One region of the Labrenzia sp. R5_0 genome, then DNA from elsewhere that is predicted to be linked to it. Evidence: predicted binding sites of a transcription regulator. Region 1 holds the regulator's gene; the other holds the start of a gene.

Region 1 (11,396 bases):
CGCCGCTTACCCTTTTGCCTCCAGAAGCCCCTGCAGGCCTTCGCGCACATAAGGCAGGTATGTTTCCCCCACCGGCGTTCCGGCGACGATGCGAAGCTCCAGGTGCGGCAGGACAGGCAGCGAGGTGACTGTGGGCAGGTCGGCGGCATGGAACCCGGTGAGGGCCGGAGCCACGGCGATGCCGGCACGGACAGCCGCCTCGATGACGATAAGGCCGGACACGGTGGCCTTGGTCGTCCATTTCACCGAACTCGTGTCCAGCGCGGCAATGGCGGCATCGCGCATGGCACATCTGTCGGCATAGACCGCAAGTGGCAGGGCATTTTGCGATGTTGAAAGCGACGCGCTGCCGAGCCAGACGAGCGGTACGCTGGCAACAAGGTCACCGGTCCGGGACCGCTGGGGCGACATCACGATGACAAGATCGTACCGGGAGCCGAGACTTGCGAGAAGCATCTGCGAGGAGTGGGTTTCCAGATCGAGAGAGCAGGGCTCCGGGCCGTCTTCCAGCGCTCTCAAGACAGGCACGAGGCCATAGGCGGCGATGTCGTCCGTTGCGCCAATGCGCAGGTACGGCAGCACCGAAGCCCCGCGCGCGGCGGATACCGCCTCGCGGTGCCGGCTGAGCAGGCTGCAGGCATGGCTGTAGAAGGTCTGTCCCGCCGGCGTCATCTCGACCGAACGGGTGGAGCGGTTGAACAATTGAACACCGAGTTCGGCTTCCAGGCCCTTTATCTGCTGGCTGACGGCAGACTGGGTGCGCCCGACATCCTCGCCGGCGGCACGGAAACTCTGCCGGTCACAGACGGCGACGAAGGTGCGCAGGACATGCTCATCCATTGAGTAATTTTTCTTTTCAATAAGACCAGAACAATTAATTTCACAATAGGACCGATGGTTGGCTATGTCCATTTGAGGAGACAAGCCATGACACACATCCAGACAAATGACGAAAAACGGGTCTGCTTCGATTTCGAGATCGATTTCTCGAACGGTGGCGGCATTCAGGGGCAGGGCTTCCGGCTCGACATTCCCGGAACGACCATCTCGGACGACGAACTTGCAGACTACATTGTGCGCGACATGCGCCTGTTGATGGTCGGCGAGGTGCGTATCCTCAACAAGACGATCATTACCGAAGCGCACAAGCGCCAAGCGACGGCGGAAGGCCGGACGGAGACCCGGCCTTGAAGGGACGAGACATTTTGCTCGCGCTCGTTGTGGTGTCGGTCTGGGGGTTCAATTTCGTGGTGATCAAGATCGGTCTGCAGGAACTGCCGCCAATCCTGTTTGCCGCATTGCGCTTTGCCCTGGCAGCTTTTCCGGCCGTCCTTTTCCTGAAGCGGCCGCGCACGTCGATGAAGCTGGTCGTCCTGTTCGGCCTGTTCATGTTCGCGCTGCAGTTCGGACTTCTGTTTGCCGGTATGCACCTTGGAATACCGGCAGGACTGGCCTCGCTTGTGCTGCAGGTTCATGTGTTCATTACGATAGCACTGGCCGTTGCCTTTCTGGGTGAAACGGCCCGTCCGGCGCAGATTGCCGGAGCCACGCTGGCGACCGCGGGCCTTGGCCTTGTGGCATTCAACCTGACGGGCAGCACAACACTGACCGGGCTTGGTCTGGTCGTTCTGGCCGCCTGTTCCTGGGCTATCGCCAATCTCGTTACCAAGCGCATCGGCACCGTTGATCTGCTGTCGCTGGTTGCCTGGGGCAGCCTTGTGGCCCCGCTGCCGCTGTTGCTGCTATCGGCCTTCGTCGAGGGTCTCGACGTCTACCGGCAGGTCTATGAAACCGTTTCGTGGCAGGGGCTGTTTGCTCTGTTCTACATCGTCTACCCGACGACCTTGCTGGGCTTTTCGGTGTGGAGCGGCCTTCTGGCAAGATATCCGGCGGCGACCGTGGCGCCCTTCACCCTGCTGGTACCGATCGTAGGCATGCTCTCAGCCGCCCTTGTTCTGGGCGAACCCCTGGAGCCGTGGAAACTGGGCGCGGCAGCGTTGGTGGTATCGGGTCTTTGCGTCAACCTGTTCGGTTGGCCGTCTGCAGCGCGCCTGCGCCGGTCGGGCGGCTAGGAAGGCAATTTCAGCCGTACCCGTGCAGGCGAACCCCGTTCTGCTTCAGCCAGACGCGAGCCTTCGGTGTTTGCGGGGCAAGCTGTTCGCACAGGCGCCAGAAGCGCGCCGAATGGTTCATTTCCTTCAGATGCGCCACCTCGTGGGCCGCGACATAATCGAGGATTTCCGTTGGTGCCAGAATGAGCCGCCAGGAAAAGGAAAGTCGTCCGTTGGAGGCGCAAGACCCCCAGCGACTGGTGGTGTCGCGAATGCTGATGGCCGCGACCTTCTTGCCGATGGTTGTGGCGTGGAGTGTTGTGCGGGCCGAGAGGTCCGCCCGGGCCTGTTCCTTCAGCCAGGTGGTGACCTTGCGCGGGATGTGGTCTTCAGCCCCCGGCACGAACAGCGCCGGCAAACCGGCGTCGTTCCGGCCAAGGGTAATCAACCCGCGCAGCTTGCCGGTTGGCACGATGACGTGATCCTCGCCGCGCAGGGGCACGATTTCCCCGGGCAGAAACGTGACGTGGTCCGCCCTGTCCTGCAGACGCTCTATCAGCCAGTCGATGTGCTGGCGCGCGAACCGCTCGGCACGGGCAAGATCGCCGCCCTTGGGGACGGTCAGCACCGGACCGGACCTGTCGGCCGGCAGACGCAGAAGATACCGCTGCGCGCGCGGATTGGCCTTGAGGCGGATGCGCACGGCACTGGCACCGGTCTGGATCTCGATATGGTCGGGCAGCGTTTTCTTGCCGGCGCGGAGAAACATCAAGGGCGAAGGTCCATCGAATCAGTTGTTCCGATTTTAGCGAATTTGCGAGCGATTTCGCGGCAATTCTAAAGGGGGGAAATTGATTGAGATTCCGGCTTTCTGAAGGCCGGCTGCAATTCTGGCTGTTCTGAAACGGACAAGAGCGGCGCCTTTTCAGGCGCCGCTCTTGGTCTGGCCGTCGGGGAACGGATCCGGGAGGAGGAGACTTTACAGCGGTGTGGCTTCGTCGCCAGTGCTGCGGCCCCGATTGGCCATGAAGCGATCGAATTCTTCCTGATCGCGCGCGCGGCGCAATTCGCGGAGGAAATCATCGAACTCGGCGCGCATGGTGTCGAGCTTGGCACGCTCTTCTTCCAGTCGCTTCAGTTCGCGCTCGCGATAGTCGTCAAATGCGACGTTGCCCGTGCGGGCATAGGCAGTCGTATTCATCTGCTCGAAGGCTCCCTTCAGCGGGCTGCCCCGCCACTGATCTTTCGCATCGCGGAGCATGCCTTCAAAGCGGTCGCCCCACAAAATGTAGGCAAGCATGGCAAGGCCAAGCGGCCAGAATGCCACGAATCCCAGCACCATCAGGCCGATAGTTACCGGCGTCCAGGCAGGTTTGATCATGCAACTTTTGGCTGTTGTCATCGTCCTATCCATTTCAGACATCCACGACTTTCCAAGTGGGGACGATTGCAGGCTCCTTCAAGGATTCGTGACAGGGATCACAGAATTCCCGCAACGAAAAACCCGGCCTGCAAAGTTGCAGACCAGGTCTAATTCATTGATTTATATGTGAAATGCGAAACGGATCAGTCGAATGGGCCGTCGATCACATGTTGCGCCGAATAGTTCGCCAGGAGCTTCTCGCGGTGCCATTCAGCCGCCATCGGCGCGTTGGCGTATTCGTGGAAGCAGGGCGTGCCGAGCGTGAAGTGAAGAAGTTTCGCGTCGGGGTTGGGGCCGAATTCATCCGGCAGCCAGTTCCATTCCTTCGGCAGCTCGCCGATGAGCTCGTCGTCCAGCCAGGTGAACCGGTGCAGCTGCGCGCCGGTGGCATTCATCACGAAGTCGGGCGTTACCACCTTGTTGGCCGGGTGACCGCAGTTCCACAACACCACGCTGGACCAGTTCTTGCGCGGGTAGTTCTCGTTCTTCGAGCCGAGATACTTGGTGGTCTGCCGGGTCTGGTAGTCGTGGTGGACACACATGACCGCCTTGCTCTCGTCGCGCATGGCGAACAGCTTGGCAATGTCGTCCCGCACGATCATGTCGCCGTCCATGAACAGCGCCCAGCCGTTGTAGTTCATCAGGCTAGGGATCAGGAAGCGGGTGTAGATGAAGTGATTGGACCCGTCGGTATGGGTCTCGTTGTAGGTCTTCAAATTGTGCAGCGACAGCGGCGTAATCGCCAGCACGTCGCTCGAAAGCCGGGTCAGGCTGTTGGCGCAAACATGATAGGCAATCGCTTCACGCGGATCGAAACCAATAAAAATATTGAGCACTACTGAAACCTCCGGCCTCGCTGTCTGACCGGCACTTGTATTGGGCCGAAAGGCCAGAATCAATAGCAGCAGGCTGCCTGCCGCCAGAAACCGGACTTTTTGGGACAAGTTAAAGGCACGCGGCCAAAGGCACCCATGGTGGGTGCCTTCACCGATGCTTGTTTCAGCTCACCGTTTCGGAAAGCTGGCGAGCCTGCTCGATCCAGTTGTCCCGGGCGATACGGCCACGGAAATCCAGCTTGGTGTCCAGGGCCTCGATCTGCTCTTCCGTCAGGCCGGCGATTTGCCAGAAGTGGAAGATACCGGCTTCGTTGAGAGCCGATTCCAGTTTCGGGCCGACACCGCTAATCGATTTCAGATCATCCGCGGCACCGTCCGGCTTGGTCAGCAGGATGCTCTCCAGCGAATTGCCGCTGCTCTTTGCAGCCGGTTTGGCCTTGGCAGGCGCAGGCGCTGCTTTCACGGCCGGTGCGGCAGCTGCTTTCGCAGCCGGTGCGGCGGCAGCCGCAGGAGCCGGGGCAGCGGCCTTGGCGACCGGTGCCCTGGCGGCAGGCTTGCGCAGGTCCGTACGGTTGGAGCGGATGAAATCCATGACCCGCGGCGCGATCTCGGACCGCCAGCGCGATCCGTTGAAAACGCCGTAGTGGCCGACATTCGGCTGCTCGTAATGCGCTTTCATGTCGTCGTCCAGACTGGTGCAGAGCTTATGCGCCGCCTTGGTCTGGCCCCGGCCGGTGATGTCGTCCTTCTCGCCTTCAACGGTCAGAAGGGCCGTGCGGGTAATCTTGCCGCAATCGACCAGACGGCCATTGTGCATCATGGTGCCGTTCGGCAGCGCGTGCTCGATAAACACCGTTTCGACGGTCTGCAGATAGAATTCGGCCGTCAGGTCCATGACGGCGAGATATTCGTCATAGAAGTCGCGGTGTTTTTCGGCGTTGTCGCCGTCGCCTTCCACCAGATGCTGGAAGAAGTCCCGATGCGCGGTCACGTGACGGTCGAGGTTCATGCTCATGAACCCGGAAAGCTGCAGGAAGCCCGGATAAACGTCCCGCATGAAACCCGGATGCGGGAAGGGAACCTTCATGACGACGTTGTTCTTGAACCAGTCTATGCCCTTGGAAACCGCCAGGTCGTTGACCGCTGTCGGCGCCACGCGGGTGTCGATCGGTCCGCCCATCAGCGTCATCGTGGAGGGTACATAGGGGTCTTCGCGGTCTTCCATGACAGCGACGGCTGCCAGCACCGGCACGGACGGCTGACACACGCCCAGAATGTGCGTATCCGGCCCGAGGAAGTGCAGCATCGAGATGATATAATCGATATAATCATCAAGATCGAACTTGCCTTCCTGCACGGGAACCATGCGGGCATCGATCCAGTCGGTGATGTAGACATCCGCATTCGGCATCAGTGCTTCCACCGTGCCGCGCAGCAGCGTGGCGTAGTGGCCGGACATCGGCGCGACGATCAGGATCTTCGGATCGTTGCGGTGCGTCGTGACCCCGCGTTCGAAGTGGATCAGGTCGCAGAACGGACGGCTCCAGACGCTGACTTCACGTACAGGAACACGCACACCGCTTACGGTGGTTTCCTTGAGACCGAACTCCGGCTTGCCGTAGCGGCGCGTCGTGCGTTCAAGCACCTCGCAGCCGGCAGCGATCGAACGGCCGTAGCTGGTATGAGTCAGCGGATTCAGCGGGTTCTGGAAGTAGAGCCGGGTCATGTCGGCCAAAGCTCTGAAGGGCGCCATCGCGGCGTGGTTCAGTTCGTAAAGGTGGTAAAACGGCAAAGACGTCTCTCCTTTGCTGAACCAATTGGTGCCGGCCCCATTGGCATTGTTCGTAAACATTTTTTTCGGCCCGTCTCTTCTTACACCATCTATTGCATTGCAACAGGATAGCTATGCCTGTTGCAGCCCGCAATACTTCTAATTGGTATGTGAATACGCGCCTAAGTGCTCAGGATCGCGGCGAAAGACATTTTCGCACCAAATCACTGTGCAATGCAAAAGACCCAATAGAACATTTAAATCAATTTGGTAGCATTATATTAACGGCGTTCCAGAACGGCTCAGGCGGCCAGATCTGCGACCACCGCATCGAGCACGAAAAAACCTTCACGGGTTGCGCGAATGCGGTTTTCCCCGATTTCTTCCACCATGCCATGCTCGATCAAGGCTGCCAGACGAAGCGGATCGATGGAGCGGCTCGCATAACGCTCGTAGCGTTTCAGGTCGATCCCCTCGGTCAACCGTAGTCCCATGAGCAGGAATTCGTCGCCCTGCTCCTCTTCGGAAAGACCGGCGTTTTCGGTCAATGCATGACCGTGGCTTTCGACATTTTCCAGCCAGGTTTCCGGATGGCGCTCGGTCGCGGTTGCAAGCTTGCTGACACCCACCGTGATGCGCCCATGGGCACCGGGCCCGACGCCGACATAATCGCCGTAGCGCCAGTAGACGAGGTTATGCCGGCATTCGGCGCCCGGACGGGCGTGGTTGGAGACTTCATAGGCGGGCAGACCGGCAGCGGCGGTCACATCCTGCGTCAGTTCATAGAATTCGGCGCCGAGATCCTGATCCGGCATCTTCAGCTTGCCGGCGTGAAACAGCGTATGGAAGGGCGTGCCTTCCTCGATCGTGAGCTGGTAGAGCGACAGGTGATCGGCGGCGAGCGCGATGGCCTCGTTCAGTTCCTGTTCCCAACCGGACAGTGTCTGACCCGGCCGGGCATAGATAAGGTCGAACGACAGGCGCGGGAAGGTTGCCCGCGCGGTTTCGATGGCGGTGCGGGCCGTGCGCGCATCATGCAGGCGGCCAAGCAGTCTCAGATCCGTATCGATGAGCGACTGCACGCCCAGCGAGACCCGGTTGACACCTGCTGCCCGGTAACCGCGAAAGCGCTCGGCCTCGACCGACGAAGGATTGGCCTCCAGCGAGATTTCGACGTTCTCATCCATCGACCAGCGATCGGAAACCGCCTTCAGGATACGGTCCACCGTCGCCGGTTCCATGAGCGAAGGCGTGCCTCCACCCAGAAACACGGACTGAACCGTCCTGCCCTTCGTCAAATCGGCGAAATGAGAGAGTTCCCGTTCGAACGCGGCCGCGAAACGGGCCTGGTCGACCGGCTGGTGACGGACATGGGAGTTGAAGTCGCAATAAGGGCATTTGGCCGCGCAGAACGGCCAATGAATATAAATGCCGAAGCCTCCTTCGGCTGCCCCCACACCTGTCACGTCTTTTTATCCTTCCAGGCAGCCGGCAGAAAAGAGCTGGAATGCCCGCGCCCTGTGTGAAAGGGCGGATCCGTCCTTTGACCAGCCGTGTTTTTCTTCCGAGGTCATTTCGCCGAAGGTCCGCTCATGGCCATCCGGCTGGAAAACCGGGTCGTAGCCGAAGCCCTGCGTACCGCGCGGCGGCCAGACGATCTGTCCCTCGACCTCGCCGCGGAAGAACTCTTCGCTGCCGTCCGGCCAGGCCAGGCACAGCACGGCAACAAAAGATCCCCGGCGCTTGTCGTCCGTCGTTGCGCCCAGGGTCTGAAGCTTTTCCTCGATCGTGCGCATGGCCATCGCGAAGTCCTTGTCCGGACCTGCCCAGCGCGCTGAATAGATGCCCGGATCGCCGTTCAGTGCCGCAACGCAGAAGCCGCTGTCATCAGCCAGGGCCGGCAAGCGGGAAGCCTTGGCCGCCGCATGGGCCTTGATGGCTGCGTTTTCCTCGAACGTGACACCTGTCTCGTCCGGTTCCGGCAGGTCCAGCTCTCCGGCGGAGATCACTTCGAAGCCATAAGGCTGAAGCAGTTCGTTGATCTCGCGGATCTTGCCCTTGTTGTGGCTTGCGACAACCAGTTTGCCCGGTTCCAGCTTGCGATGGCTCATGGTTTGCGCCCTTAGAGAATGGCCATTTTCTGAAGATCGACCAGCTTGCCGATGCCCAGCTTGGCCAGGCCCATGAGCTTGCCGAATTCTTCTTCGGAGAACGGTGCACCCTCGGCCGTTCCCTGGATTTCGACGATGCCGCCGGACCCGGTCAGAACGAAGTTGGCGTCGGTCTCGGCAGTGCTGTCCTCGGCGTAGTCGAGGTCGAGCACCGGAGCACCTTCGTAGATGCCGCAGGAAATGGCGGCAATGTGATCCTTCAGGACCTCGCCGGAGACCATGTCACGGGCCTTCATCCACTCGATGCAGTCGCGCAGGGCAACCCAGGCGCCGGTGATGGACGCCGTGCGGGTGCCGCCATCGGCCTGGATGACGTCGCAGTCCACAGTGATCTGGTTTTCGCCGAGGGCTTCCAGATTGACGACGGCGCGCAGCGACCGGCCGATGAGACGCTGGATTTCCTGCGTCCGGCCGGATTGCTTGCCGGCACTGGCTTCGCGGCGCATGCGGTCGCCCGTGGCGCGCGGCAGCATGCCGTATTCAGCCGTCACCCAGCCGCGGTTCTGTCCGCGCAACCAGGGCGGAACCCGCTCTTCCAGGCTGGCGGTGCACAAAACGTGGGTGTCGCCGAACTTGACGAGGCAGGACCCCTCGGCATGTTTGGAGACCCCGCGCTCCAGTGTGACCGCACGGAGTTCATCGGCTGCGCGTTTGGACGGACGCATGCATATCCCTTTCGACTTTCGTTCCGGAAAAACCGCCGTTTCTCCAGTGTATTCGTTGGGGCCTTGTAGACCCCAACTTCCTTCGCCGTAAAGGCCTTGCGTTGTGATACTTCACGCAAGCCCCCTTTTGCGCCTATATCTTTTTGATGAAAGCCCGGTCGACCCCGGTGAGTGGTCACATTCGGAGAACAAGCCTTGAGCCTCAGCGACCTCGACAAGAGATCCCGTGAAATCTTCCGTTCGATCGTGGAAACCTATCTGGAGACCGGCGAACCCGTCGGGTCCCGGAACGTTTCGCGCAAGCTCGGCATTTCGCTGTCCCCTGCCTCAATCCGCAACGTGATGTCTGATCTGGAACATATGGGCCTGCTGCATTCGCCGCATACCAGCGCAGGCCGGCTGCCGACCGAAATCGGGCTTCGGTTCTTCGTTGATGCCCTTCTGGAAGTGGGCGACCTGACCCAGGACGAGCGCCGGGCGATCGATGCCCAGGTGCGGGCGTCGCAAAAGGCGAATTCGGCCGAGCAGGTGCTGACGGAAGCCAGTCAGATGCTGTCCGGCCTGTCCATGGGCGCCGGCGTTGTCTTGACCCACAAGTCGGACATGCGGCTGAAACATATCGAATTCGTGCGCATCGAACCGCTGAAGGCCCTGGCGATCCTCGTCAGTGAAGACGGGTCCGTCGAGAACCGCGTTGTCGATCTGCCGGGTGACCTGCCGTCCTCGGCTCTGGTGGAGGCCAGCAACTACCTGAATGCCCAGATCAAGGGCAGAACCCTGTCGGAAATCCGCTCCGAACTGGAAAAGGTCCGCGATGCGGACCAGGCCGAACTGGATCTCTTGAGCCAGAAGGTCATTGATGCGGGTCTTGCGGTCTGGGGCGGGGAAAGCGCCACCGATCCGGGCACGCTGATCGTGCGGGGCCGGTCCAATCTCCTGACCGATCTGGACGCCGTTGAGGATCTGGAGCGCATTCGCCTGCTGTTCGATGATCTTGAAAGCAAGAAGGATCTTATCCAGTTGCTGGGTCTTGCCGAACAGGGCGACGGGGTGCGCATTTTCATCGGCTCGGAGAACAACCTGTTCTCGCTGTCCGGATCCTCCCTGGTGGTGTCGCCCTACAGGGACAGCAACCAGCGTATCGTCGGTGTTCTCGGTGTCATCGGACCAACCCGGCTGAATTATGCAAGGGTGATCCCGATGGTCGACTACACCGCCCGGCTGGTCAGCCGGATACTCGGATAAACCTGCCGGAGACCGGATTTCCCGAGCGGGTACGGGCTTGACCTGCCGCCGCCGCCACCCCCATGTGTACCCGAGACCAGCCAGACAGGACCTGACATGCTTTCGCCCGCCGAACTGGAACGCTACGCCCGCCACATCGTGCTGCAGGAGATCGGTGGTGCCGGCCAGCAGAAGCTGAAAAATGCACGCGTGCTGGTGATCGGTGCCGGCGGCCTCGGCGCGCCGGTGCTGCAATATCTGGCAGCCGCCGGTGTCGGCACGCTGGGCGTTGCCGACGACGACACGGTGTCTCTTTCCAACCTGCAGCGGCAGGTGATCCACGATACCGACCAGCTGGGTGAGCCCAAGGTTGCCAGTGCGGCCGAAGCGATTGCGCGACTGAACCCCAATGTGAAGGTCGAGCCGCACCCCACCCGCCTTGCCGGCCACAATGCCATGCAGCTCGTTTCCCGTTACGACCTCGTGGTGGACGGGTCGGACAATTTCGACACCCGCTACCTGGTGTCCGATGCCTGTTTCTTTGCGCAAAAACCGCTGGTGACGGCCGCCGTTGGCCAGTTCGACGGCTCGTTGACCACCTTGAAGCCCTTTGAAACCGGCCCGGACGGCACGGCCAACCCGACCTACCGTTGCCTCTTCCCGCAAAAGCCGCGCGACGGCCTGCTGCCGACCTGCGCCCAGGCCGGCATTCTGGGTGCGCTGACGGGCATCATTGGCGCCATGCAGGCCATGGAAGTGCTGAAGGAGCTGACCGGAACGGGCGAGGGGCTGGTTGGACGGATGATCCTCTTCGACGCCAGAACCGTGCGCATGGAAACCATTCGCTACAAGCGTTCCGCGAAGAACCCCCTCAACGGCGACACTCCAAAAACCTGGGCGGAGCTGCTGGAGGAGGCGTGATACGAGATCGCCCTCCCGCAGGGAGTGAGAAACCTGCTGTTGGCCGCTTCCCTCACGTCTGACCGGACAGTCTTTCGGGCAAACAAAAACCCGCCCCGGTTGCCCGGGACGGGTTCCGTGAAACTGTGGTCTGACCGACCTTAGTTCGGCTTCTGCTCAGTCGCCTGCTGGGCAGCGGCCTGCTGGGCCATGTTCTGGCGGTAGAGCTGAGCGAAATCGATCGGGTCGAGCATCAGCGGCGGGAAACCGCCGTTGCGGGTCGCTTCGGAAAGGATGTTGCGGGCGAACGGGAAGATCATGCGCGGGCACTCGATCATCACGAACGGATGCATGT
Region 2 (11,396 bases), on a different contig from region 1:
GTTTCCGAGATGGTCCTAATTCAGCCGCAAAATAATGGTTTAGGCTGGACAACGACTGATCGCGGGCGGAGTGCTGCCGGCTGTTTTTTATGAGAAATCGAGGGGTCTGCGCAGTGCGGACGTTAGTTGGGTTTGTAAAGAATTCTGCAGTGCTGGTGCTTCTGGCCGGTTTGGCCGCATGCCAGGCAGCGGATGGCACGAGCCAGGCACCGGATGTCGCCCTTGTCGACACCGTGATGAAAGGCCTTGGCGCCGTCGATCCGAACGAAAAGCAGATCGAGTACAAACCTCGTGGACCGCTGGCCATGCCCGCAGAGCCGACGAACCTTCCCGAACCGGAAACGAATGTTGCCGGTGTGAACGATCAGAACTGGCCGAAGCAGCGTGAAAACGAACAGCTGACCGAGCTGAAGCAGCTTTATGCCAGCTCCGGCAAGACCGGCAGCATGAACAGCGAAGCGCTGACCCCGGAACAGATGCGCGGCTTCAAGATTACCGGTGTCACCGGTCAGAATCGCGATCTCGACGCGGAGCGCCGCTTCAACGAGATTACCGAAGGCGGCAAGCTGACACGTGAAGAGCAGCGGGCCGAATGGGAGCGCCTGCAGCAGCTGCGGTCCCAGCAGGCAGGTATCGAGCAGAATGGCCTGTCCGCACGCCGCTACCTGACCGATCCGCCCACCGGCTACAGCACGCCTTCTCCGGATGCACCGATGCCGGAAGTGGTGAAGAAAAAGCGCAAGCCGACGAATTACGACGAGTACGACTCCAAGCCGCTCGATCCGCGCTGCCTGGAAGGCGACCAGAACTTCTGTAACTGATCTCTTCAGTGACCGGACTTCAGGGTCCGAAAGGCAGATGACAAAATTGTAACGGGACCTCCGGACCGCACCTCCTATATGGAGGATAGGTCCGGAGGTCTTTTTTGTTGGCCACCATGAAATTGCCCGGCTTTGCGCTTTTCCCGCACCTGGTTGAAGCGCATGCTGTTCGAACGACAAAGAACGGGAGTTGCACGTGAACCCATCGTCCTCGAAGCACGACAAGACATCCCCCGTGCGGCGGTTGAAGCGTTCCATCGGCCTTGTGCTGATGCCTGCGCTCCTGCTGGGCGGCGGCATGGCCCTTGTGCCGGGAAGTGCCTTTTCCGCGCCGGCAACGGCAGGAAACCTCGTGATTGCGCCGAACCTTGAAAGCTTCACGCTTGATAACGGTTTGCAGGTAGTGGTCATCCCGGACCGCCGGGCGCCGGTTGTCACCCACATGATCTGGTACAAGGTCGGTTCCGCCGATGAACCGGAAGGTCAGTCTGGTGTTGCGCATTTTCTCGAACATTTGATGTTCAAGGGCACTCACGACCATCCCAACGGAGAATTCTCCAAGATGGTTGCCGATCGTGGTGGCCAGGAGAACGCCTTCACCAGCACCGACTACACTGCCTATTTCCAGAAAGTCGCCAAGCAGCATCTGCCGCTCATGATGAAGCTGGAAGCCGACCGGATGGAGAACCTGGTTCTGAGCGACGAAGTCGTGACGCCGGAACGGGACGTGGTTCTGGAAGAGCGGCGCATGCGGGTCGACAGTGAACCCGGTTCCCGGCTGCAGGAGGCGCTGAATTCCATCACCTTCGTCAATCACCCCTACGGCTCACCCGTCATCGGCTGGCAGAGCGAAATCGAAGCGCTCAACAAGGAAGCTGCGATCGCCTTCTACGACCGGTTCTACACGCCCAACAACGCGGTGGTGGTAATTGCCGGTGATGTGGACGTTGATGCGGTTCGCAAGCTTGCGCAGGAAACCTACGGCAAGGTTGCCCGGCGCGCAGAGCCTGGAGAACGCCTCCGGCCGGCCGAACCGCCGCTTGCGGGTGAAAGACGCATTGCCGTTTCCGATCCGCGGGTGCGCCAGGAGTCCCTGTCGCAAATATGGATCGTGCCGAGCCAGACCACCGGGGAAGGCCGCACGCCCGAGGCGCTGGACATACTGTCGTACATTCTGGGCGAAGGGCCCTCCAGCCGCCTGCACAAGGCACTGGTTCTCGACCAGGAAGCGGCCCTCAGCGCCGGCGCCTATTATCAGGGCAGCGCCCTTGATAACGGCCGCTTCGGTCTCTACGCCGTGCCGCGCCCCGGCTACACGCTGGAAGACATGGAGCGGCTGATAGCAACCGAACTTCAGAAACTGCTCGAGACCGGCGTTACGGAAGAAGAAGTCGAACGCGCCCGAAACAGCATGGTCGCCAGCGCGATCTACGCCCAGGACAGCCAATCCGGCCTGGCACGCCTTTTCGGCGGTGCCCTGACAACTGGGCAAACGATCGAAAACGTCCAGACCTGGCCTTCGCAGGTGCAGGCTGTCACCCCTGAAGATGTCCTGGATGCGGCCCGCACCTATCTCGCCGGCCTCCCCGTGGTCGGAGAGTTGCGCATGGAACCGCCCGTCGTGCCGGATGCCGCCCAATCCGATGCGCCCCAGACGAAGGACAAGTCCTGATCATGGCACACACCCTCTTCTCCCTGCGCGGTCCGGTCTCCGCACTCGCTTTGTCGCTTGTCGCCCTGCTTGGCCTGATGAGGCTGGCGCAGGCCGTCGAGATCCAGGAAGTCACCAGCCCCAAAGGCATCACTGCCTGGCTGGTAGAAGACCATACCGTGCCTATCATTGCGCTCGATTTTTCCTTCGACGGCGGCTCCGCGCAGGACCCTGTCGGAAAGGAAGGCCTGACGCGCCTGCTTGCCGCGACTCTGGACGAAGGCGCGGGTGAAATGGATTCCGAGACCTTCCAGGCCAAGCTGGAAGAACTTGCCATCAGCATCAACTTCAGCACCGGCAAGGACCGGTTCTACGGCAGCTTGCGGACCCTGACGCCGACCCTTGACGAGGCCAGTGACCTTCTGGCCCTCGCCGTGAACGAGCCGCGCTTCGACGAAGCCCCGGTGGAGCGGATGAAGGCCCAGCTGTCGCAAAGGGCGAGACGCAACGAAAGCGATCCGGATGCGATTGCCGGAAGAGCCCTTGCCGAAGCCATGTTCGGTGATCACCCCTACGCCCGGCCAACGCTTGGCACTGCCGAAACACTGGCCGGCCTGAACGCGGATGACCTTGCAAACCAGAAGGGCAAGCTTCTCGCCCGCAAGGGGCTGATCATCGGTGTCGTCGGTGCGATCGATGCTGAAACCCTCGCCGGAATTCTCGACAAGGTCTTTGCACCTCTGCAGGAGGAAGGTCAGCTGGTGCAGATTGCCGATTTCGAACCGGAATTCGGAACCGGAGTAAACCAGCAGCTGGCGGTACCGCAAACCACGATCCTGCTCGGCCTTCCCGGGCTGACACGTGACGATCCCGACTATCAGGCCGCGTTTGTGATGAACCACATTCTGGGTGGCGGCACCTTCACCTCCTGGATGTATGAAGAAGTGCGGGAAAAGCGCGGACTTTCCTATGGCGCCGGCACATCTCTTTCTCCTTACGCACACACGGGTCTTCTGATCGCCAATGCCGCGACCAAGGCGGACCGGGCGGACGAGACTGTGAAGATCATGTTGGAACAGATCAGTCGCATGGCCGAAACCGGACCGAGCGAAGACGAATTACAGTCTGCCAAACAGTATCTGACCGGCTCTTACCCTCTGCGCTTCGACAGTTCCGGCAAGATTGCCCGGCAGTTGGTCGCTCTGCAGAATGCGGAACTCGGGATCGATTATTTCGACCGCCGCAACAGCGAGATCGAGGCTATTTCACTGGACGACGTCAAACGGGTGGCCAAACGCCTGCTGGCCGACAAGGCTCCGACAGTGGTGACCGTCGGCCCGAAACAGGGGTAGCCCCAAACCACCAACGACACTGCCTCAATGACAAACGCCCCGGCTCAAACCGGGGCGTTTTTGATTTTGCCTGCCAGACTGAAGTGCGATCATCACTGCTCGAGCCTGGGAACAGCCTTCAAGGAAGTAAACGTGCATTCGAGACAGGCATTGCGATCCGCTTGTCCGGAGTGACACAGGGCGCTCCAGGTCGGCACTCGAATAAGGCCGAGCGGAAAAAAACCGTAAGCCGCCTGCTTTTGCCATATGGCGGCAGACCACTGTCATGGCTGCTTCGTCGGTTTGCAGCGGCTGAAATGTCGAAGCAGGTTATCGTTTCGGGAACGCGGAAGCGCCTTGCGCGGATTAACCGGCTGCAGACCGCCTCGGGCCAGGTGCAGGTGCGCCCTGCAGCACTTCCGCACGCACCGGGCGCGGCGGCGAGAACAGGTTGCCCTGAGCAAGCCTGACGTCGTAGTCGAGCAACTCCAGCACCTGGGATTCCGTTTCCACATGATCAGTGATCAGCTGCATGCCATAGCGATGAAGCAGGTCGCCGAAATCGGACGGATGGATGTGGCCGTGTTTGGCTTCGCGGCGCCCGATGAGATAGTCGGCGTGCAGCTTGCCGTATTTGAAACCCCGGCCCGCCAGAGAGTTGAAGTCCATCTTCATGTCCGCGATCTGGTCGACGGAGAAGCGGAACCCGGCTTCGAACAGCGAACTCAGGCTTTCCAGCTCCATCCCGCCCATCTGGGCGACATCGTCCTGGGAGAATTCGAACACAAGTACATCGGCCAGATCCTGGTTCGCCTTCACGAATTCCAGGAAGCCGGGGAAGAAAGTTTCGTCAACCAGCGACTGCGACGAGATATTGCAGAACAGGATGGCATTGCGATTGCGCGAGGTCAGGCGGCGCACGACCTGGATGGAGCGGAACAGCAGCAGATTGTCGATCCGGGCTATCTGGCCCGAGAGAACCGCTTCCGGAATAAAAGCCGATGCTTCGATCAGGTTGCCACCGTTATCACGCAGTCGAGTGAAGGCTTCATAGTATTTCACCTGGCGCTGCGGCAGTGTCACGATCGGCTGCAGGTGGAGCTCCACCCTGTTGGCATTGAGTGCCGACGTGATCAGTTCACGCATGGCCATGTTCGGCTTCGGCTTTTCGGCCGGCATCGCGGTACGTGCGGCAAGGCGCTGGTCGGGTTCATTCGGCAGTTCGAATGCGTAATCCTGCTGCTGGTGGTTCGGCTGTTCCTTGACCGGAACATGACCCAGCTTATCCTCGAGACGCGGCGCGTGCACACCATAGCGTCGATCGAAATCGTTCATGTCCCGGCGCGGTGCAGCCGCTGGCGCATAGGGCTCCTGCATGCCGTTGTCCGCTTCATGAGAAAAGGACGCCGGGGCGTGCTGCTGGCGCTGCGGGGCCTGCGCAGGCTGCTGAACCGGAGGCCAGTTCTGCGGCGCCTGATAGGTGGACCGGCGTTCTTCCTGGTAGGTCTCCTGCGGCTGCTGATAACGTGGCAAGCTTGGCATCTGCGGCGGCGGTGCGATGGCCTGCTGGTCCTCGACCCTCGCTTCAAGGTCGGACATGGCCTCGGCCATCTGCTTGACCAAGGTGCCCAGAACTTCAACTTCAGCAAACAGAGGGTCGATTTCGGCGCGGGTACGGCGCGGCATGGTGTGTTCCATGCCCGTGAGCCTGCCTTCGAGATTGCCGACATCCTCGTCCAGATCCGCCATGCGCTCTTCAAGACGGTCGACCGCCTCACTCACCGCGCCGCGGTCGCGTGCACGACCGATCAGCAGGTGGATCAGGATCATGGTGCACATGAGCGCAAGCGACAGGGAAACAGCTTCGCCGAACGGCCGTCCGAACTGGAAGACCAGAACTGTCGCAGACGACAGCGCGATCACGGCCATGCAAATTGCTACGAATATGGTCCCTGTCCGCCCCATGGTATTCGAAAGTTCCAACGCGAATCAAAAGTTACTGGTTAATCATGCCTTAAGAACCATGCGTGGCCGAATCTACAACCGCCTTGCGGTATGGAATCCGTGACTTGTCCCCGACTATGGTTGATGCGTCACGGTATTTCGGCGTTTTTCGCTCCTCACGCAGCGTTCACAGTGTCTCAAACAGCTCACAACCACAAGTCTCCCACTCACCCGCTGGACGCACCGGGCAATGACGTCCCCATGACTTTTTGACCGTTGCATTCGGTAGTACTTCGTCTAAATTTACGTAAGGGAAGCTACTTCACGGCGGATCAGTCAACAGGTCTAGCAGGGGGCTGATATGCATGCAGCCGAACAAACGACATATCGGGCACCGCGCGACAATGCGCCGGATGCGAAGATAGACCAGCCTGCCAAGGACCGCCCCGCACCCGAGGCCTCAACTTCTCTCAAGTCAGGTGAAGCGGCGGCCCCGAACACAGTGCAGGAGCAGCTTCCCTGCGACGAGCAGATCAAGGCCGCGCTCATCAACACCCTGAAAAGCTCCGAATTCCAGTCCGCGCCCCAACTGCGCGCCTTCCTGGGGTTTGTCGTGCATGCCACGTTGAACAGACAACAGGAAAAGATCAAAGGCTATACGATCGCGGTCGAAGCGCTCGGGCGGCCGGAAGACTTCAATCCGGTGACGGACCCTATCGTACGTGTCGAGGCCGCCCGGCTGCGGCGCAGGCTAGAGAAGTACTATGCCGGGTCCGGTGCAAACGACCCGGTGCGCATCACCATTCCCAAAGGCAGCTACGCGCCGGAGTTTCAACCGGCGCACGCCGGGTCGTTGCCGGATTGTGCAGCAGACCTTGCCGCCAAAGACGTGCCAGACGGGGAATTGGCCGGTAAACACTTCGCGCCGGAAACGATGGCTCATCCGCACCTCGAAACAGGTGGGGTGTCGGGAACCGTGGACGAGCATGATGCCTTCCGGCCGCCGGCGCGCGCCGTGCGCACCGGAACCAATGCACCGGGTAAAACCGGCCTTCCGGAAGTCTTGCGAAAGCTGCAACGCGCATTGGCACATCCCGTTGACCTTTGGCTGGTGTTCGCCCTCTGCCTTGCCAGTTTCCTGGCAGGATACCTTTCGGCCGGCCTTTGATTTCTCAGGTCTGACCGGTCTTCGACATATCCACCACACACCGCCTGAGCTGGAATATTTTGCTCACTTCGGCCCTTTTCTGTGCCGAAAGCGAAGATCGCCTGCAATTTGCGTCATCTGACAACGCTTTGTTTACCCTGTTCGGAGAATTATCAAATTGACGAATCTTTCGATATTCGAATGACCCGTATCCAGCGATGGGAGTTACCCAGCAATGGGGAGTAATGAGGGCAAAGAGCTGCCTGTTATAGTACGCGTACTTGACGCAACGGCCTCCGAGGCTGCCCGCACCTCTGCGGTCTGCGCCAAGCTGTCTCATGCCTGTACGGACCCCATCCTGTACACGGAATCCTCGTCCTGCCTGCAGGACCTTGCAGACAAGACCACCGACATTCTGATCATTGATCTGGAAACCATCGGTGGCGACGAAGCCCTGGAAGCCTATGCGGTCCGCTGTCCCAAGGCAGTCATCATCGCGGTATCGGCCAAGGGGTCTGTCTCGCGGGCCGTCAGTGCAATGCGCGCCGGAGCCCATGATTTCCTGACCAAGCCCTTCTCGCTCGATGCGCTTGCGTCCAAGATTTCCTTCCAGCTGAAACAAAGAAGGCCCGTTCAACCGGTTGCTCCCGCAGCACCGCAGAGTGTCCAGCCTGTCGTTTCAATGCCGGAGCTATCCGCACCTCCGCTTCGCGCGGCACACATCAGAACCGAAAGCTCCGGAACGAACCGCCTGGTGGGCACCTCCGCCCAGATGCGCGACATCCACGACCAGATCGGTCGCATGGCGCCGTCGCAGGCTCCGGTCTTCATTACCGGAGAGTCCGGAACGGGCAAGGAACTGTGCGCTGCTGCGGTTCACGAATTATCCGAGCGCCGGTCCAACCGTTTCGTCACCTTGAACTGCGCGGCCATTCCGCGAGACCTCATTGAAAGCGAGATCTTCGGATACGTGCGCGGCGCCTTTACCGGAGCTGCAGACAACCGTGCGGGCGCGGCCGAACAGGCCGATGGCGGCACGCTGTTCCTGGACGAGATCGGCGAGATGGACCTTCTCCTGCAGAGCAAGCTGTTGCGCTTCCTGCAGACAGGGACGTTCCAGCGCCTCGGCGACACACATACCCGCAAGGTGGACGCGCGCATCATCTGCGCCACAAACCGGAACCCGGTTCAGGAAATATCCGCCGGCCGCTTCCGCGAAGACCTTTACTACCGGCTGCACGTGCTGCCGATCCACATGCCGCCTCTCAGAGAGCGCCGTGACGATATCCTGCCGCTCGCCGAAACCTTCCTTGAACGCTATTCGGCGGAAGAACGGCGCGGTTTCAGAGGATTTGATGCGGACGCGGAAGCGCGGATCATTTCCTATCCCTGGCCGGGCAACGTCCGCCAGCTTGAGAACACCATCCGGCAGATCGTTGTCATGAATGACGGTGCCGCGGTCACCTACGACATGCTGCCGCTGATCATTCGTGACCAGAGCAGCCGGCCGGGCACCTTGATCGACCTGTCCCGCGAGCGATCGCGCGTGGCGCCGCCAAGCCGGCCGTTCGGAACCATCGAGCCGCTTTGGGCCCAGGAGCGGCGTATCATCGAAGACGCTCTTGATGCCTTTGACGGCAACATCGCCATGGCGGCAGCAGCCCTTGAGATCAGCCCTTCCACTATCTACCGAAAGCGCCAGTCCTGGACAGCCCGCAGCATGTAAATGCCCGGACAGGCGACACGTTAACCGCAATCGGGTTTTCTACTTTCGCGGATAACGAGTAGAGCACAGCTAAATCCGGCGTTTACCGCGCCGCACACATTGCCTTGTTTAATCGGACAAGTCGGTTTATATCGGCAAAATCGCTGAAAACGACAAGATTTAAAGGCGTGCGGGGATATAGATGATGCTGGTGGGAAAATGTGCTTTTCGGCAGACGGTGTCTGCTGTTCTGATTGCAACCGGACTGTCTGCTGGACAGCTGTCCGCGCAGGCCCAATCCCCCGCCAGCCCTCCTGAAGCTTTCCAGAACGCACTTGCCGCCTATGACCAGGCATGGACGGCCGCCGGTCTTTCGTTCACGGCCGCAACCTTCGCTTCCAGCCCGAGCACCGGATATGGCGAGTATACGCCGCGCGCTGATGCAACGTTTGCCGATGGTGAAGCGCTGTCTGTCTACGCGGAACCGGTCGGTTACGGCTTTCAGGAAACCGAAGGCGGTTATGCCTATGAGCTGACCGCGGACTACAAATTGCTGACCAAATCCGGCCAGGTTCTGGCCGAACAGGAGAACTTCGCGACCTTTTCCGGCAGCGGCCGGTCCAAGCAGCGTGAACTTTCCGCGGCCCTCACGTTTCAGTTCAGCGGCCTGCCGGTCGGCGACTACCAGCTGGAAACGAGCTTCACCGACGAAATCGGTGGCAAAACGAGCGCCTTTACACTGCCTTTCAGCGTTTCCGGCGCGAATTGAGCCGGGCTCGCTGACACCGTAACAGCGACGCCATAATTCCGCCTCCCCGGTCTGTTGACTACCCCATAGGCGCAACGCGACCGATTGCGATTAAATTCTCGTCACAAAGCATTGACAAGCTGAGCACAGCTACATAAATCCATGGCGCTGTTAGCACTCGCTGTTAAGGAGTGCTAATTGGTGACGGGAGGCAATTTCCTTCCGTGCAACGCAACCCAATGTTCATGTCTCGCGCGCTGCCTATTGCGTGGGGCGCGCTCATGAGAGGAAACAGTGTTATGGCATTTCGTCCACTGCACGACCGTGTCGTCGTTCGCCGCGTAGATTCTGAAGCAAAGACTGCTGGCGGCATCATCATTCCGGACACCGCTAAGGAAAAGCCGCAGGAAGGCGAAATCATCGCCATCGGCACCGGCGCCCGCAAGGACAACGGCGAGATCGTTCCGCTCGACGTCAAGGCTGGTGACCGCGTTCTGTTCGGCAAGTGGTCCGGCACCGAAGTCAAGATCGACGGTGAAGACCTCCTGATCATGAAGGAATCCGACATCATGGGCGTGATCGCGTAACCAGCCGCGAACCGCTTCTGATTTCAACCTGTTCCAAAAAAGTGAGACGATCACATGTCTGCTAAAGAAGTAAAATTCTCCTCCGACGCACGTGAGCGCATGCTGCGTGGTGTCGACACCCTCGCAAACGCCGTCAAGGTGACCCTCGGCCCGAAAGGCCGTAACGTCGTTCTCGACAAGGCTTTCGGCGCACCGCGCATCACCAAGGACGGTGTGTCTGTTGCCAAGGAAATCGAACTGGAAGACAAGTTCGAAAACATGGGCGCCCAGATGGTGCGCGAAGTGGCTTCCAAGACCAACGACATCGCTGGCGACGGCACCACCACCGCGACCGTTCTGGCTCAGGCCATCGTCAAGGAAGGTGCCAAGGCTGTTGCAGCCGGCATGAACCCGATGGACCTGAAGCGCGGCGTTGATCTTGCTGCTGCTGAAGCCGTCAAGGCTCTGACCGCTGCTTCCAAGACCATCACCACCTCTGGTGAAGTTGCACAGGTCGGCACGATCTCCGCTAACGGCGACGAGCAGGTCGGCAAGGACATTGCCGAAGCCATGCAGAAAGTCGGCAACGAAGGCGTGATCACCGTCGAGGAAGCAAAGTCCCTCGAAACCGAACTCGAAGTCGTTGAAGGCATGCAGTTCGACCGCGGCTACCTGTCTCCTTACTTCGTCACCAATGCTGACAAGATGATGGCTGACCTGGAAAAGCCGTACATCCTGCTGCACGAGAAGAAGCTTTCCAACCTGCAGGCCATGCTGCCGATCCTGGAAGCTGTTGTTCAGTCTTCCCGTCCGCTGCTGATCATTGCTGAAGACGTTGAAGGCGAAGCACTTGCTACCCTCGTCGTCAACAAGCTGCGTGGCGGCCTGAAGATTGCTGCTGTCAAGGCTCCGGGCTTCGGCGACCGCCGCAAGGCCATGCTGGAAGACATCGCGATCCTGACCGGCGGCACCGTTATCTCCGAAGATCTCGGCATCAAGCTGGAAAACGTGACCCTCGACATGCTCGGCACCGCCGAGAAGGTGTCCATCACCAAGGAAAACACCACCATCGTTGACGGTGCTGGCTCCAAGGACGACATCAACGGCCGCGTTTCCCAGATCAAGGCTCAGATCGAAGAAACCACTTCCGATTACGACCGTGAGAAGCTCCAGGAGCGTCTTGCAAAGCTCGCAGGCGGCGTTGCCGTTATCCGCGTTGGCGGTGCGACCGAAATCGAAGTGAAAGAGAAAAAAGACCGCGTCGACGACGCTCTGAACGCAACCCGCGCTGCCGTTGAAGAAGGCATCGTCCCGGGTGGCGGTACCGCTCTGCTGCGCGCCAAGAAGGCAGTCGAAGGCCTGGCCTCCGACAACGCCGACATCGCAGCTGGTATCAAGATCGTCCTGCGCGCTCTGGAAGCTCCGATCCGTCAGATCGCTGAAAACGCTGGTGTCGAAGGCTCCATCGTTGTTGGCAAGATCC

What was found. Region 1 encodes HrcA, which represses chaperone genes, less so after heat shock. Its sites were predicted from a motif close to GTTAGCACTCNCNNNNNGNGAGTGCTAAC; they were not measured.
Region 2: a site for HrcA is predicted at 9,518-9,546, ahead of groES (co-chaperone GroES). Genes of this name have one in related genera too.

The regions. Positions count from the first base shown of each region.
Region 1 is NZ_JAGHRK010000004.1:108,787-120,182, forward strand. Features, by position in the region: gene J7447_RS20365 (LysR family transcriptional regulator) at 7-840, opposite strand; gene J7447_RS20370 (hypothetical protein) at 928-1,191, shown strand; gene J7447_RS20375 (EamA family transporter) at 1,188-2,072, shown strand; gene J7447_RS20380 (SprT family zinc-dependent metalloprotease) at 2,083-2,820, opposite strand; gene J7447_RS20385 (DUF2852 domain-containing protein) at 3,031-3,453, opposite strand; gene J7447_RS20390 (glycosyltransferase) at 3,618-4,310, opposite strand; gene phaZ (polyhydroxyalkanoate depolymerase) at 4,474-6,102, opposite strand; gene hemW (radical SAM family heme chaperone HemW) at 6,384-7,538, opposite strand; gene rdgB (RdgB/HAM1 family non-canonical purine NTP pyrophosphatase) at 7,554-8,192, opposite strand; gene rph (ribonuclease PH) at 8,204-8,917, opposite strand; gene hrcA (heat-inducible transcriptional repressor HrcA) at 9,089-10,162, shown strand; gene moeB (molybdopterin-synthase adenylyltransferase MoeB) at 10,259-11,062, shown strand; gene secB (protein-export chaperone SecB) at 11,203-11,396, opposite strand, start outside.
Region 2 is NZ_JAGHRK010000003.1:942,637-954,032, reverse strand. Features, by position in the region: gene lspA (signal peptidase II) at 1-35, shown strand, start outside; gene J7447_RS19780 (hypothetical protein) at 114-821, shown strand; gene J7447_RS19775 (pitrilysin family protein) at 1,018-2,493, shown strand; gene J7447_RS19770 (pitrilysin family protein) at 2,496-3,824, shown strand; gene J7447_RS19765 (EAL domain-containing protein) at 4,170-5,732, opposite strand; gene J7447_RS19760 (hypothetical protein) at 6,109-6,915, shown strand; gene J7447_RS19755 (sigma-54 dependent transcriptional regulator) at 7,130-8,620, shown strand; gene J7447_RS19750 (hypothetical protein) at 8,802-9,368, shown strand; gene groES (co-chaperone GroES) at 9,647-9,934, shown strand; gene groL (chaperonin GroEL) at 9,989-11,396, shown strand, end outside.